DNA from 3 places in the Alteromonas sp. ABV4_150 genome. Region 3 is predicted to be linked to each of the others. Evidence: predicted binding sites of a transcription regulator. Region 3 holds the regulator's gene; each other region holds the start of a gene.
The links. The regulator FliA, encoded in region 3, starts transcription of late flagellar genes. The targets are predictions, from matches to a motif close to CTAAAGNTNNNNNNNNNNNNGCCGATA.
Positions count from the first base shown of each region.

Region 1: pomA (flagellar motor protein PomA) is a predicted target of FliA. The motif match lies at 1,438-1,464, and genes of this name have one in related genera.
Region 2: ACYX4M_RS03695 (HAMP domain-containing methyl-accepting chemotaxis protein) is a predicted target of FliA. The motif match lies at 1,706-1,732, and genes of this name have one in related genera.

Region 1 is NZ_CM149971.1:25,983-29,264, reverse strand. Features, by position in the region: gene ACYX4M_RS00130 (farnesyl diphosphate synthase) at 1-837, opposite strand, end outside; gene xseB (exodeoxyribonuclease VII small subunit) at 867-1,109, opposite strand; gene pomA (flagellar motor protein PomA) at 1,515-2,276, shown strand; gene ACYX4M_RS00115 (flagellar motor protein MotB) at 2,276-3,205, shown strand.
Region 2 is NZ_CM149971.1:852,075-855,356, reverse strand. Features, by position in the region: gene ACYX4M_RS03695 (HAMP domain-containing methyl-accepting chemotaxis protein) at 1-1,561, opposite strand, end outside; gene ACYX4M_RS03690 (symmetrical bis(5'-nucleosyl)-tetraphosphatase) at 1,842-2,669, opposite strand; gene apaG (Co2+/Mg2+ efflux protein ApaG) at 2,677-3,051, opposite strand; gene rsmA (16S rRNA (adenine(1518)-N(6)/adenine(1519)-N(6))-dimethyltransferase RsmA) at 3,060-3,282, opposite strand, start outside.
Region 3 is NZ_CM149971.1:2,762,169-2,765,450, forward strand. Features, by position in the region: gene flhF (flagellar biosynthesis protein FlhF) at 1-815, shown strand, start outside; gene ACYX4M_RS12005 (MinD/ParA family protein) at 821-1,687, shown strand; gene ACYX4M_RS12010 (RNA polymerase sigma factor FliA) at 1,684-2,415, shown strand; gene cheY (chemotaxis response regulator CheY) at 2,452-2,835, shown strand; gene ACYX4M_RS12020 (protein phosphatase CheZ) at 2,870-3,282, shown strand, end outside.

The DNA.
Region 1 (3,282 bases), 1.7 Mb from region 3:
GTAGGGTAAACGCGTCAATGCTTGAAGTGCATTATTGTGAAGCATTTCTAATTCTTGCTTGGCGCCAGCTATTCCAAGCTTGGCTGGAAACGTGTTTTTTCCCAATGCTTCGTCTGACCCTGCAGGTTTACCTAGCTTTTCGCTGCTGCCTTCAACGTCCAAAATGTCGTCTTGAACTTGAAACGCTAGCCCGATATCGGCGGCATAAGCCATTAAGTCAGCTTTAGTTTGCGGCAGTAAGCCTTCACTGACAATAGCAACCATTTCAACACAGGCCTTGAGCAAAGCTCCAGTTTTTAATCTATGCAGCTGCTTCAGCTCTTCCAATGAAATAGTTTCACCTGTACTGGCTAAGTCGATAGCCTGACCACCACACATTCCTGCATAACCCGCACTTTTAGCAAGTACAGATAGAAGCTGCCCACGTTTGGTTTCGGCATAAGTGCTAAGAGGAGAATCAGCCAGCACCGTAAACGCCAGAGATTGCAGCGCATCTCCCGCTAAGATAGCTGTAGCTTCATCAAAGGCGATATGACAGGTTGGCATGCCGCGACGCAAATCATCATCGTCCATGGCTGGCAAATCGTCATGAACTAAAGAGTAAGCGTGGACACACTCGATGGCCATGCTTATAGCCATCTGGTCTTTTTTAGGTACATCTAGGGTGTTGCCTACAACCTGCACCAGTAGAGGGCGCATGCGCTTACCTCCCGCAAGCAATGCATGACGCATGGCATCTTTGAGGCGCGGTGCATAATCGGGTAAATCATCAATTAAGGTAAGAAGGGATGCATCAGTTTGCTGTTTGACTTGCTGATGCAATGCAGAAAAATTCATAGGTCGCCTGTAAGTTAAAAATGAACGTTTTACGGCTGTTCACTTTCAGGAAGAGTCTGAAGCGTTTCTTCGCCTTGTTCACTAAGCAATATTTTTACCTTTTGCTCGGCGTTTTCAAGAGATTGCTGGCCTTGACGAGATAACGCTATGCCTCGTTCAAATTTTTCCAGTGCTTTATTAAGCGGCAGATCACCGTTTTCCATTTCGTTAACAATGGCTTCTAGTTCAGATAAAGTTTCTTCAAAAGACGCTGATGCTTTTTCTGTCGTCATAAAACACTCAATATATTGGCCAAAATACGTATATCGCGCACATTAACCGAGGGTTGCACAAGGGTCAAATGGTTTGTCGGTATATCGCCTATATCTCAGCAATATAGCTTTTTTTTCATGCAGTTGACCACGTCGAAGATCAAGATATTGTGCTATATTCGAAACAAGCGGCTTGTATTACTTTAAGACAGGGATAGGCAGGCGTATTTCGATTAGGGGGTTAACATATAGAGCAAGGATGTTGCTTTGAAGATAACCTTAAGTCGACGTTTTTTAAAAATCATACTTAATAAAAAACAGATAAATATGATATTTTTCAATAATGTCGTTTTAGTATTTCTATCGCTTGCCGATAGGATAATTGTACATTAACAGCACTGACTGCGCATAAATGGGGAAGAGTGAGTGGATTTAGCAACCGTCATAGGTATGTTGGGCGCCATTGGTTTCATAGTTATGGCTATGATTCTGGGCGGCAGCTTAAGCATGTTCATCGACGTTCAATCGATATTGATCGTATTTGGTGGGACTTTGTTTGTTGTCTTGTCACAATTTACACTAGGTCAGTTCTTCGGTGCAGGTAAGATTGCTGGCAAAGCCTTCATGTTTAAAATTGAATCGCCAGAAGAACTTATTGAGAAAATAGTAGAGATGGCGGACGCGGCGCGAAAAGGCGGTTTTCTAGCTCTTGAAGAAGCAGAAATTTCCAATGAATTTATGCAAAAAGGCGTAGATATGCTGGTTGATGGCCACGATATAGAAGTGGTCAGAGAGACACTCGCCAAAGATATATCTATGACGACAGAGCGACATGACTTTGGCGCTTCGTTTTTTAAAGGTATGGGCGATATTGCGCCAGCAATGGGTATGATCGGAACCTTGATTGGTTTGGTTGCCATGTTATCAAATATGGACGACCCCAAGGCTATCGGTCCTGCAATGGCGGTTGCACTACTTACAACGCTTTACGGTGCTTTTTTCGCTAACGTGATATGTTTGCCAATCGCGTTCAAACTAGCTGTGCGAGCAGGAGAAGAGAAGTTAAATCAAAGTCTTGTGTTAGACGGTATTGTCGGTATTGCTGACGGTCAGAATCCGCGAGTCATTGAAGGCGTTTTGAAAAATTACCTTGCGGCGAGCAAACGCGGAAGCGCAGAGGAAGAATAATGGCCGAAGAAGAATGCCCAAAATGCCCCCCCGAGGGGCTTCCAGCTTGGATGGGAACCTTCGCAGACTTGATGTCACTGCTTATGTGCTTCTTTGTTCTTCTGCTTTCATTTTCAGAGATGGACGTACTCAAATTTAAGCAAATTGCGGGTTCGATGAAGTTCGCTTTCGGTGTACAAAACAAAATCGAAGTAAAAGATATTCCAAAGGGTACCAGTGTAATTGCTATGGAATTTCGACCTGGTAAGCCCGATCCTACGCCAATTGAATCTATACAACAGCAAACCAACGAAATGACACAGCAGATGCTAGAGTTTCAGGCAGGAAACGAGGATTCGGCCGGCGGAAGGCAAAAGCAGCGCGGCGAACAACGCGGCGGTCAGTCCCAACAAACCGCTACTGAGTCATCTTCATCTGCTGAGCAAAGCACTGACCAATCTCAAATGGCTGAATTGATGAAAAAGGTGGCTCAGCAATTAGAAAAGCAAATTTTAGATGGGTCGGTAGAGATGGAGTCGTTGGGGCAGCAACTTACCATTCGTATTCGCGAGAATGGCTCGTTCTCAGCAGGGTCTGCTTTCTTGCAGCCACAATTTCAGCCGGTATTAAGAAAAATTGGTTCATTGTTAGCGGATGTGCCCGGCGAGGTTGAAATTTCTGGACATAGCGACGGCCAGCATATTGCTAATGAGCTATATCGTTCGAACTGGGATTTATCGTCGCAACGTGCGGTAGCGGTGGCTGAAGCTATGCGCACAGCGCCAGGTTTTGATGAAAGCCGTATGTCGGTAGTTGGCAAAGCAGATACTAACCCTATTGTTGAGAATGCCACGACGGCGAGTGATAGAGCAAAAAACCGTCGAGTGGAAATTAATATCAACCAAGGCAAGCCAATGATATCCCAACCAATATCAGTGGTAGACGACTAATTGTCACTCTGTTGTAAGTGTCATACTTACAAAAAAGCGGTGTTATAAAGCACCGCTTTTTTATCAAAGTGATTGCT
Region 2 (3,282 bases), 1.9 Mb from region 3:
GTAAGTTAGTTTGATCGGCAACACCGCGAATCACGTCAAGAATGCCACCAATGCTCGCGCTATCTTGATGGAGCTTATTAATAACGTCGGCTGCTTCTTGCACATCACGAGATAAGATTTCAATAGTGTTTTTGTTCTCTAACGAGATTTGGCGTACGTTTTCAGCCTCAGCATCTGCGTGGCGAATTTGGCTAAGCGTATCTTCGGCACTCTGTACAACAAGCTGCGACGTTGAGTGCATTTCTGTTGTAGCCGTTGCGACTTGGCCAATTTGTGATTTCTGATCCTGAATAGAGTGAGTGGTTTGTGCCGTCACTGCTGATGTTTGTTCTGACGCAGCTGCTAGCTGCTCTGCGCGAACGTTAATTGCGGTAATAAGCTCTTTCAGATTGCCGATTAGCTTATTACAGTTTCTTGCTAATAGCCCGAATTCGTCTTGTGCTGAGTCGTCTAAGCGATGAGTAAGGTCGCCCGATGACGCTACAGTAAGAAGTTCATTTACCCGGTATAGAGGGCGTGTGATAGCACGAACGGTTACATATCCGATGAAAGCCGCTACCGCGATCGAAATAATCACCACCACAATAACGAACGTGTTGCCCGTCGCAATGGCCCCGTTAACTTGGTTTTCTACATGAGACGCTTTTTTGTCAGCCAGACTAAGCAAGTTTTCAAGAGAAACTACTGCTTGCGCGATGTTAGAGTCAGATGCATTAAGTGCTTTTTCGGCATCATTTCTGCGCTCTAAGCGATCGACATGTAGCTGCACAACGCCATCATTAGCTTTAACGGCGTTGATGGCATCGTTGACCAAGTCGTTAATATCATCAAGTGTTCCTGAATCATCACGACCGCCCGCTGCCTCAACCATATCACTTAGCTGGGTAACCACTTTTTCAACTACGAGATCGACCTCGTTACCGAGTGTCTGCGAACGCACTAGGGTTTGGGTCTTTATATACTCGTATGAAACGGTAAGTAGAGAAAGAAGTGAAGTTTCAAGTTGACCACCAATTTCAGCAGCCCGTCTAAGGTTAGGGTCGCGCTGTACTGAGTCTAAGTCCGAAAAATCCAGAAGGTAGGTAGAGGCATCGTCTGCATTATCTTCAGCATCACCCAGTCTATCTTGAATGTTGTTGCGCAGGTCGAGGTACATTTGGTGATTCTTATACATGGCCTCAACATTGGTGATGTATGCATCATACGATTCACGGACATTCTTGAGCGTACTTCTCAACTCTGGCTCGTTACTAACAGCTTGCGCCAGCTTTTGATACTCATTTTCAAAGGTATCTTTGGCAGAGTTGAATGACGCTCTCTTGTCTTTAAGTCCGTTGAGATCTTCTTCGATATAGCTCTCGAAGGTAAGTCGACCCATATTCAGGAAGCTTGCTTTGAGCGCATTACTGCCCGCTACAGTGGGCAGAGCAACGTCGTTTACTTCTTCAGTCGCAGAGCCTATAGAATTGAGGTTATATAGTGAAACAACACTTATAACGATTAGAAGTGCGCTAATCGCTACAAATCCCCCGATTACGCGTGTGGCTACCGTTATTTTCATCGGAACTCCTGGATGAGTGTTTTTTTATTTTTTTCCCTAACGATATTACCCGTCTCAGTTAACAAAATATAGCGCTTATGCGCGCGTGTTTGTTCAAATACTGAGTGGATAACGAAACATCATCGTTACTATCACAAGTAAATGTATCGGCGACAATAACTTAATGTTTATTTTATTTATCATATAAATACTAATGTTTTCACTGGTACAACCAGTTTGAGGGGAGGAAGACCTTCATCAATAGCGCTTTTTTAGCGTTTAGCGGTAGAAAATAGAAGCGTTATGCCGAAATACTAATGAGCGATGATGTGTTTAGGTTGAGTAGCGTCATACTTTGTCCCCACACGTAACCCGTATCTAAGCCAATAAACCGAGAACTATTTGTCTCGCCAGACAGAGCAGCCCAATGCCCAAATACTACTCGTTGATCATCACCAAGCTTTTTATTCTCAACCTCAAACCATGGTCTTAGTGTGCTACTGGTGCTGTGTGATACCGCACCAGGGTGAGACTTATTTTCAAAATCGAGTGTGCCGTCTGTATGAATAAACCGCATGCGGGTACAGGCATTCACAATAAAACGCAGTCGCTCGTCACCCTCAAGATTATCTGACCAGTTGTCTGGTGTATTCCCGTACATGCTGGATAGAAACGTAGCGTAATCATCGGATTTTAAGATGTTGCTAACTTCATGACTCAGTGAAATGCAATTATCGATAGACCATTTAGGATAGAGCCCAGCATGGACCATTACTGATTGTTCGTCTAATTTCATTGCCAGCGGGAATTGACGCAACCAATAAATAAGTTCGGTCAAGTCTGAAGCATTGAGTAATGGCGTTAATTTGTCTGATTTTTTGGCTTTACGGATGTCGTTAACAACGGCGAGTAAATGTAGGTCGTGATTACCCAATACGCTGCTAAATTGACTGCCAAGTGATTTCAGAAAGCGTAATGTGTTTAACGAATCTTCTCCTCGTGCAACCAAATCACCGACGGCAAGCAGTTTATCGTTCGTCTCGTCAAATTCGACTTTATCTAATGCGCGGCGAAGACCGTCATAACAGCCTTGAATATCGCCAATGACGTAGGTGTTACCTTTGGACATAAAAACCTTAATGAAGAATGCTTGGAATGGCTAGGCGAAATACTTTTACAGGAACGCGGAAACGCTCGCCGCTCTCTAGTTCCATTACATAGTAGCCTTCCATATTGCCAACCGGTGTGTCAATGACTGCTCCGCTGGTATAGTCAAAATTTTCACCTGCCTTCATTATTGGCTGTTTCCCAACCACTCCATCGCCCTCTACTTCTGACGTTTTACCGTTAGCATCGGTTATCTTCCAGTAGCGACTTAGCAGCTGTACCGTATGCTCACTATTGTTTTCAATAGTAATGTGGTAGGCGAATGCAAACTGCTTTGAGTCAGAGGGGAGATGGTCAGGAAGGTGACGGGTTTTCACCCGCACCTTTATATCAAGTACATCCATAGAGAAACTTATTGCTCTTGTTGGTGCTCTTTCGCCGATACAGCGTTGGCTATAGTGGCAAAATCGTTAAGCGATAGCACTTCTGCGCGAGAAGTCGGGTCTATCCCTAATTCACGGATTTCTTCCTCACCTAAGCTGTCTTTCAGTGAGTTGCGAATTGTTTTGCGGCGCTGATTGAAAGCTTGGGCACAGACACGTTCCAGCGTGTTCACTGATTCAACATCAACGGGT
Region 3 (3,282 bases):
CTGTTCATCAATACCTGGTCACTCGATTAACCGATATGGGCTTAAGTAGTGCACTTGCAACACAGCTCATTAGCTATACACCTGCTCATTACAACGAACGTGACGCATGGGTATATCTTCTTAACCTATTGGCTAATCGCATAAATGTTACCGGAAACGATATACTTAGCTCACAAGGTGCCGTTGCATTAGTCGGGCCTACAGGTACAGGTAAAACAACCACTGTTGCAAAGTTAGCCGCTCGCTACGCGCAGAAATACGGTGCAGAGTCGGTGGCTATGATAACCATTGATACGTATAGAATTGCAGCCTATGAGCAGCTAGCAACATACGGAAAAATTATTGGCTGTACTGTGCGAAAAGCGCAAACTAGTGAAGAACTTGCAGATTTATTGTTCCAACTTCGTCATAAGCGACTAGTATTGATTGATACGGCTGGATTTAGTCAACGAGACAGTCGATTAATTAAACAAATTAAGCAGTTTGATAACGGACAAATGCCAAAAGTTAAAAAATATTTGGTAGCGCAAGCTAATACGCAATATCCTGCTTTGCAGAGAATCATTCAAGCGTATGATGATATTGAACTAAGTGGCTGTATTTTCACAAAGTTAGATGAGTGCTACTCTTTAGGAGAGGTGCTTAGTGCAGCGGTTGAATATCAACTACCGGTTAGTTATGTCACCGATGGCCAAAAAGTGCCTGAAGACATTAAGATTGCAGAAGCGAAATCTTTAGTTTCCGCTGCTGCAAAGCTTTATAAAAAGTACGGTTTGAATCATACTAGTGGCAACAACGCAATTAAAACAGCATAAGCAGTATGATTGACGATCAAGCGAGTAGCTTAAGAAAAATGAAGCAATCACGGTTAATCAAAGTAATCGCCGTCACTGGTGGTAAGGGTGGCGTAGGTAAAACAAACATTACACTTAACACCGCTATCGCCATGGCGAAGCAGGGCAAACGTGTAATGGTTCTTGACGCGGACCTTGGCCTTGCAAATGTAGATGTGATGTTAGGCCTGCGAGTCGAGAAAAACCTATCTCACGTTCTCTCTGGTGAGTGCACGTTAGACGAGGTTTTAGTAACCGGTCCCCATGGTATTAAGATTGCTCCTGCCACCTCTGGTACCCAGTCAATGGCAGAGCTCTCACCTACGCAGCACGCAGGCTTAATAAGAGCGTTTAGCGAACTGCGTTCTCAAATAGACGTATTAATTGTCGACACTGCGGCCGGCATTTCAGACATGGTGTTAAGCTTTTCTAAAGCATCCCAAGATATCATGGTCGTGGTTTGTGATGAGCCTACGTCATTAACAGATGCATACGCACTGATAAAAATACTTAACCGGGAACACGGTGTTTTTCGCTTTAAAGTTGTGGCCAATATGGTTCGCGATGTGCGGGAAGGTCAGGAGTTATTTAGTAAATTAAGCAAAGTGACAGGGCGTTTTCTTGATGTTGCACTAGAATTAGTGGCAACGGTGCCGTTTGATGAGAACATTCGCAAAGCAGTGCGCAAGCAAACCGCTATTGTTGATGCTTTTCCAGGCTCTCCTGCCGCTGTAGCTATAACAAAGTTGGCAAGCAGGGCACTTACTTGGCCTATTCCAGCGCAGCCCGGTGGCCATTTAGAGTTTTTTATTGAACAATTAGTTGCAGAAAAAGCCGTAGGAAGTCAACGTTGAACAGTAAGGCAGCCGCTTATCAACAGCAAACAGATAAATCGCAGTTAGTCGAAAGGCATGCGCCTCTGGTTAAGCGTATTGCGCACCATTTGATGGCGCGACTGCCTGCAAGTGTACTTGTTGATGACCTTATCCAATCTGGCATGATTGGGTTGCTTGAGGCCGCGCGAAATTTTGACGGGTCAAAAGGCGCAAGCTTTGAAACCTTCGCGGGCATCCGTATTCGCGGCGCAATGCTTGATGAAATACGCAAAGGTGATTGGACACCTCGTTCTGTTCACCGCAATGGTCGCGCGATTACTGAGGCGATATCTCAGGTAGAAAGTGAAACTGGGCGCGACGCAAGAGATGCTGATATTGCTGAGAAGCTGAATGTGAGCTTGCAGGATTATCACCAGATGCTCAATGAAGTCAATGCCGGGAAGTTGGTGGGCATTGAAGATTTGGGGGTGTCGGAAGATGTGATCACCACAGAGCAAACCAGAGGTAGTGATGCACCGCTGGAAGATTTGATGCAGGGGGCTTTTCAAAAAGCGTTGGCCCATGCAATAACGACATTACCCGAGCGAGAAGCGATTGTTCTTTCACTTTATTACGATGAAGAACTAAACTTAAGAGAAATAGGCGAGGTTCTTGACGTAAGCGAGTCGAGAGTCAGTCAAATTCACAGTCAAGCCATGTTAAAACTCAAATCACGAATGAAGTCGTGGCAAGCTGACGAAGAATAGAAATTAATAACAATTAACCCCTCAGTGGAGGCTATTTTGGATAAAAGCATGAAAATTCTCGTGGTCGATGACTTTTCAACCATGAGACGTATCATCAAAAACCTACTCAAAGACTTGGGTTTTGCCAACATTCAGGAAGCGGATGACGGCAGCACTGCATTGCCAATGTTACAACAAGGTGATTTTGATTTCGTAGTTACTGATTGGAATATGCCTGGCATGCAGGGCATAGATTTACTACGCGCAATCAGGGCAGATGATAAGCTTAAGCACTTGCCTGTGCTTATGGTTACCGCTGAAGCGAAGAAAGAACAAATTGTAGCCGCCGCGCAAGCAGGTGTTAACGGCTACGTCGTTAAACCTTTCACCGCAGCAACGTTAAAAGAAAAATTAGATAAAATATTCGAACGTTTAGGTTGATCCAGACGCTCAACAGATAAATGAGGTTTACTGGATGTCAACGAATGTAAACGTTCCAATATCGTTAGAAGAAGCAAAGCAGCTTGTCACTTATCTTGAAGAGGGTGACAAGACTTCAGCTAACGCTCTACTTGAAGCCGTCTCAATGAAAGAAAATGTTGAGTTGTTTGCTGAAGTAGGAAAGTTAACGCGTCAACTTCACGACGCATTGAATAACTTCCAAATAGACGATCGCATCAAAAATCTAGCCACAGATGATATTCCTGATGCACAGTCCCGCCTTACCTACGTTATTGAAGAAACTGAAAAAGCTGCTAATACTACTATGGATGCCGTCGAAGCGAGTATGCCGATAGCTGAATTGCTTTCACAGCGAATCGAAAAGGTAATGCCAGAGTGGAAAAAGCTGATGAACCGTCAGATTGAACTGGGTGAGTTTAAGGCATT